Regions from separate parts of the Aeribacillus sp. FSL K6-2848 genome, predicted to be linked through region 2. Evidence: predicted binding sites of a transcription regulator. Region 2 holds the regulator's gene; the other holds the start of a gene.
What was found. Region 2 encodes LexA, which represses DNA repair genes until DNA is damaged. Its sites were predicted from a motif close to CGAACATATGTTCG; they were not measured.

Region 1 (3,434 bases), 1.4 Mb from region 2:
GTTTTGTCTTGGCAAAACCGAGTAAGTACAGATTATCGAACATTAGGCGGCATTTTTTATGAACTTTGTGATGAAATCGATGAACTAGATTGGGCCTTTGCACTTCAACTACTCATTGAAATTCTTGAAGATGCACTTCAAAATGTAAATCAAAAGATTAAAAAATTCATCGAAAGTCAATTACGTAAATGGATTGTAGTTTTGCCTAATTATATCAAGGCTTATTTACCAAAATTGAGCTGCGAAAGTTGAGTTTATTATTTAAAAACAGTATGTCTATGGGATATCTTATGATCGGGGATTTAAGAAGACCTTTATAAATACATGAATGAAGAGGATATTCAACAATTTCAAAATGTAATAAAAATCTATGTATTGTCAGATGAACAGTTAAATGAAGAAGATGCAGATATTTTTAGAGGGTTTGCAATGGATTTAGTTGATGGTAAAGATTTTTGTGCATTAATACTGGATTTTCATGTAAATGGAGAATAGTTTGAAAATCTACCACTAGATCTTAAGGTGGAAGATTATCAAAAAATATTACATGCAGTAAATTCTGAATACGATATTTCATATGTAAATTTAGATCATTTGTTTTATCTATCTCAAGATTAAGAAAGAGTATCCAATAGTGAAAAAAGGCGGCTATTGGATGCTTTTTTATATGCTTAGGGTAGTCTTAGGGGGTGACCGTAAGAAAAAAGTAAATATAGTATAAAAGTTGCTTTCATAAAGGCGAATTTTTTAGCCTATGAGCTTCATTATTGCATTTAAATATAATCATAAAGCTATTTCTATTCGTTTATTTTGACTTCATCGATTTCAACTATTTCCCCTGTATCCTAGGTTTTCTGACCGCTATACATCGCATTATTTTTTATTCTTTGCATTGGCTTATTTTTCCCTTCTCTTTTGTGGTTTTGCTTGAAAGCTTTTTGAGGGCTTCAATATAATAAATGTATAACCGTTGACGAAAAGAGGTTTTTTTTATGATCAAGCTTGTGTTTGCCGCATTCGCCCCTTTTTTGCTTGTCTTATTTTTCACAAGAGTTACATATAGTCATGTCGTTGGGACATTGTTGACGGCTGGTTTATTAATTGCCTCTTATTTTGCAGGTCATATGGATACTATTTATATCGCCATTTTGGATGTAGCCAGCTTAGCAGCTGGTTTTATCGCTGCCAGAAGCATGAAAAAGGATAAGAAAACATCTACTTAAACCTGTTCAACACGATTGACAGGTTTTTATTGTCTATGAAAATCAAACGTCAGTTCGTATTTTTGGTGATTCAGCCTGATTATATGTTAAAATAAAATATAAGTTTCTGAATTGGAGGATGTTCCATGGATCGGTTTGAATTAGTTTCAAATTACCAGCCTCAAGGAGATCAGCCGAAAGCTATCAAAGAGCTGGTGGAGGGAATCAGGCAAGGAAAAAAACATCAGACATTGTTAGGTGCAACTGGAACTGGCAAAACGTTTACGATATCCAATGTGATTAAAGAAGTGAACAAACCGACGCTGGTCATTGCCCATAATAAAACGCTTGCCGGACAGCTGTATAGCGAGTTTAAAGAATTTTTCCCGAACAATGCAGTTGAATATTTTGTCAGCTATTATGACTATTATCAGCCGGAAGCGTATGTTCCGCAAACAGATACGTATATTGAAAAAGATGCGAGCATTAATGATGAAATTGATAAATTAAGACATTCGGCCACCTCTGCATTGTTTGAACGGAAAGATGTTATTATTATCGCAAGCGTTTCTTGCATATATGGTTTAGGTTCGCCAGAAGAATATCGTGAGCTGGTCGTTAGTCTTCGCACAGGAATGGAAATCGAGCGCAATGACTTGCTGCGCCGTTTAGTGGATGTGCAGTATGAAAGAAATGATGTAGATTTTCGCAGGGGAACTTTTCGCGTGCGCGGGGATGTAGTGGAAATTTTCCCTGCTTCGCGCGATGAACATTGTATCCGCGTGGAATTTTTCGGAGATGAAATCGACCGCATCCGTGAAGTTGATGCGCTGACAGGCGAAATTATTGGAGAGCGGGAGCATGTAGCGATTTTCCCGGCATCACACTTTGTGACAAGAGAAGAAAAAATGAAAATTGCCATTGCTAATATTGAAAAGGAGCTTGAGGAACGGCTGCATGAACTGCGGGAGAATGGAAAGCTTTTGGAAGCGCAACGGCTCGAGCAACGGACAAGATATGATTTAGAAATGATGCGGGAGATGGGCTTTTGCTCCGGGATTGAAAACTACTCTCGTCATCTTACATTAAGACCGCCCGGTTCGACTCCTTATACGCTTTTAGATTATTTTGGAGATGATTTTTTGATCGTCATTGACGAGTCGCATGTGACGATTCCGCAAATCCGCGGGATGTACAACGGCGACCAGGCGAGAAAACAAGTGCTTGTCGATCATGGATTCCGTTTGCCTTCAGCACTTGACAACCGTCCGTTAAAATTTGAGGAATTTGAAAAGCATATGAAACATGTCATTTATGTTTCTGCCACCCCTGGGCCGTATGAGCTGGAGCATACGCCGGTTGTTGTTGAACAGATTATCCGCCCGACTGGACTTTTAGATCCAACCATTGACGTCCGACCTGTTGAAGGGCAAATAGACGATTTAATCGGCGAAATTCAAAAGCGGGTTAAACGGAATGAGCGGGTGCTTGTGACCACATTAACGAAAAAAATGGCGGAAGATTTAACGGATTATTTGCGGGAAATCGGGATTAAGGTGACATATCTCCATTCCGAAATTAAAACGCTCGAGCGCATTGAAATTATCCGCGACCTGCGGCTTGGCAAACATGAAGTGTTGGTCGGGATCAATTTGCTCAGGGAAGGGCTTGATATTCCGGAGGTCTCTCTCGTTGCAATTTTGGATGCAGATAAAGAAGGATTTCTCCGTTCGGAACGTTCTCTTATTCAAACAATCGGACGGGCGGCTCGGAACGCAAACGGGCATGTCATTATGTATGCTGATACAATCACAAAATCGATGGAAATCGCCATAAACGAAACAAAACGGCGTCGTGCGATTCAAGAGGAATATAACCGTCAACATGGCATTACGCCAAAAACGATTCAAAAAGATATTCGCGATGTAATTAGGGCGACATATGCAGCGGAAGATGAAGCAGAATATAAAACGGAAAAGGCTGTGAAGCTGAACAAAATGTCGAAAAAAGATCGAGAACAACTGATAGCCCGTATGGAAAAAGAAATGAAAGAAGCTGCAAAAGCATTAGATTTCGAAAGAGCTGCTGAATTGCGCGATTTAATTTTGGAGCTGAAAGCGGAAGGATGATTGGATATGGCAATGGATAAAATTGTTGTAAAAGGTGCACGCGCTCATAATTTAAAAAACATTGATGTCACGATTCCAAGAGACAAGCTTGTCGTTGTAACAG
Region 2 (3,434 bases):
ATCAGCGTAAAAAAATATGTAAGATAATCTGACATAAAACTTCAATTCTCTCATTGAATGGGATACACTGATAGAGAAAAATTTGATCCAATCGTGGAAATAAAGAAGAGTGAATTTGGATCGGTGTGATGTCAATTTCTATTCACTCAAGTTAAGATGGGGTATTATAGTGAGCATGATGAATCGCCAAAGCAGGTTAGGTAAAGCTTTAGCGATTATCATATATGTTTACTCACTATAAAGAATAAATGATGGAAATGACCATTTTTCTATCTTTTAAATGACTCCTTGTTCTACCATTGCATCAGCGACTTTTTTAAATCCTGCAATGTTAGCGCCGACGACAAGATTTCCGGAGCAGCCGTATTCATTTGCAGCGTTGACGCAATTTCGGTAAATGTTCTTCATGATATCACGTAATTTTGCGTCGACATCTTCAAAGCTCCAAGACAATCTTGCGCTGTTTTGAGCCATTTCTAATGCTGAAACAGCAACTCCGCCTGCGTTAGCAGCTTTTGCAGGTCCAAAAAGAATATTGTTTGATAAAAACACGTCGATCGCTTCTAATGTAGACGGCATGTTGGCGCCTTCTCCAACAGCTTTGAGTCCGTTGGAAACAAGGAGTTCAGCTGCTTTTTTATCGATTTCATTTTGAGTAGCGCATGGGAGGGCAATATCGCATGGAATGGACCAAATTCCGGAACAGCCTTCATAATATTCTGCATGAGGATGTTCATTTACATATTCTTTAATTCTTTTTCTTTCAACTTCTTTTAACCTTCTAACCGTTTCAAGATTAATTCCATTTTTATCAAAAATGTAGCCATCAGAGTCGCTGCATGCGACAACTTTTGCACCTAATTGTGTTGCTTTTTCAATCGCATATATGGCAACGTTCCCAGAACCAGAGACAACAACTGTGCTTCCTTTGAAGCTTAATCCATGGTCATTAAGCATTTCTTCAACAAAATAAACAGTTCCATAACCTGTCGCTTCGGTTCTCGCTAAGCTTCCGCCGTACCCAATGCCTTTTCCGGTTAACACCCCAGCTTCAAATCCGCCGCGTATTCTTTTATATTGGCCAAACAAGTATCCGATCTCTCTTGCGCCAACTCCAATATCACCGGCAGGAACGTCAATATCTGGTCCAATATGTTTGTAAAGCTCTGTCATAAAGCTTTGTGTAAATCTCATAATTTCCCCATCTGATTTACCTTTCGGATCAAAATCAGATCCGCCTTTTCCTCCGCCGATCGGCTGCCCAGTCAATGAATTTTTGAAGATTTGTTCAAATCCTAAAAATTTAATAATGCTGGCGTTGACGGTCGGGTGAAAGCGCAAGCCTCCTTTATATGGCCCAATTGCACTATTATATTGCACTCTAAATCCGCGGTTTACACGCACTTTTCCTTCGTCATCCACCCATGGAACGCGAAAAATGATCAATCTTTCCGGCTCAACAATTCTTTCAAGTATTCCGTGCTTTATATATGTAGGATGTTGAGCAAATACAGGCACAAGCGAGTCAAATATTTCTTTTACAGCTTGAAGAAACTCAGGCTCATTCGGATTTTTTTCTTGCACGGATTGAAATACTTCATTGACATATTGCTTTGCATTTTCCAGTTCACTTTGTTTCATAAGTAATTGATTCATAGCACCTCTCCTATACCTAAAATTTAAGCAGTTAGAAGAATTCAAACAATTCAGTAAATCATCCCGGCACTGGCTAAGGAAGCGAAATCTACAATAAAAAATTCTACAACAAAATAAATCAAAAAACAATGACTGTTGAGAATTGTTGCATAATAGCTTTGCATGCAGGCGCGGAGAAGGCGCCTGAAATTTGTTTCATTGAATCTAGCTTGTCTGCATACATATTGATTAGAAAACATTTTTAAAAATTTAACATCGCTAAGAGAGGGAATGTTGAAAATTTTATAAAAAGAAAAAGGATGCCTCACCTGTTTTGAGACATCGAATATTCAGTGTATGGAACGGTATAGCCCGATCACTTTTCCGAGTATTGTCACATTTTTTAAAATAATCGGTTCCATTGTTGGGTTTTCCGGCTGAAGCCGTATAAAGTCTTTTTCTTTGAAAAACCTTTTTACGGTCGCTTCATTGTCGTCTGTGAGCGCGACAACGATGTCGCCGTTATTGGCTGTTTGCTGTTGTCTGACAATAACTAAATCTCCGTCCAGAATGCCTGCTTCGATCATGCTTTCTCCGACTACTTCAAGCATGAAAAGTTGATCATCACCTGATGCAATATGATTCGGAAGCGGAAAATATTCTTCGATGTTTTCAACGGCAGTGATCGGAATACCAGCCGTCACTTTTCCGATGACCGGCACGTTGATCACATTGTTTGTTAGAAGGTGGCTGCCATCATCGTCCAAAATTTCAATGGCTCTCGGCTTTGTGGGGTCTCTTCTAATCAGTCCTTTGCTCTCAAGCTTTGCTAAATGCCCGTGAACAGTTGAACTGGAGGCAAGACCGACCGCTTCGCCGATTTCTCTTACAGAGGGAGGGTATCCTTTCTTTTTTACTTCCTCCTTAATGAAGTTCAAAATATCTTGTTGTCTCTTAGATAATTTTGTTGACATGTCAAGCACCTCAGTCATATCAATTTGTGTCGATTATAGCATGATTTTTCCAAAAAAGCAAACGTAAGTTCGAATATTTGCTTGACAGAAACATGTGTTCCCTTTTATACTTAAAAACAAAAACCGAACAAATATTCTGTTTCAGGGGGCGGTTCTTAATGGATAAATTATCATGGTCTTACATCGTTTCTTTTTTCCTTGTCATCATGGCGGCAGTTTTGGCGATTTCGTATACTGGAGAAAGGGAAGAGCTCGATCATTATATGGAGGTTCAAGTGAAGGAAGGGGACAGTTTGTGGAAAATCGCTGATGAATATAAAGAATATGACAATATGTCTCATTCAGAGTTTGTAAAATGGGTTCAGGAGCGAAACAATCTCCAAAGCCTTGTTGTAAAACCGGGGGAAACAATCGTCATTCCGATTGAAAAAAATAAATACTACAATGCTGAATATTTGGCAAACAAAGAATAACCGCAAGGAGCATTTAACATGAGAGCAGTCGTTTATGCAAGAGTCAGCACTGAAAAGGCAGAGCAGGAAACATCTTTGAAAAGACAAAAAGACGAGCTGTTAAAGCTCGCAGCTGAAAACGGTATGGAAGTTGTTGAAGTGATAGAAGAAAAAGCGAGCGGGTATGATGTTGATCGTGAAGGGGTTTTTCAACTGCTGGAATTGATTGAGGAGAAAGAAATTGAAGCGGTATTAATACAGGATGAAACAAGAATTGGCAGAGGAAATGCCAAAATCGCCATTGTCCATTCCATTTTGAAACAAGGCGTGAAAATTTTCACCGCTGCCCATCGCGGGGAGATGGAACTGTCTG

Region 1: a site for LexA is predicted at 1,267-1,280, ahead of uvrB (excinuclease ABC subunit UvrB). Genes of this name have one in related genera too.

What each region holds. Positions count from the first base shown of each region.
Region 1 is NZ_JBBOQQ010000001.1:830,930-834,363, forward strand. Features, by position in the region: gene NSS70_RS04060 (IS4 family transposase) at 1-252, shown strand, start outside; gene NSS70_RS04065 (hypothetical protein) at 325-495, shown strand; gene NSS70_RS04070 (CsbA family protein) at 993-1,223, shown strand; gene uvrB (excinuclease ABC subunit UvrB) at 1,349-3,331, shown strand; gene uvrA (excinuclease ABC subunit UvrA) at 3,338-3,434, shown strand, end outside.
Region 2 is NZ_JBBOQQ010000001.1:2,270,166-2,273,599, reverse strand. Features, by position in the region: gene gdhA (NADP-specific glutamate dehydrogenase) at 277-1,656, opposite strand; gene lexA (transcriptional repressor LexA) at 1,986-2,609, opposite strand; gene yneA (cell division suppressor protein YneA) at 2,768-3,082, shown strand; gene NSS70_RS10990 (YneB family resolvase-like protein) at 3,101-3,434, shown strand, end outside.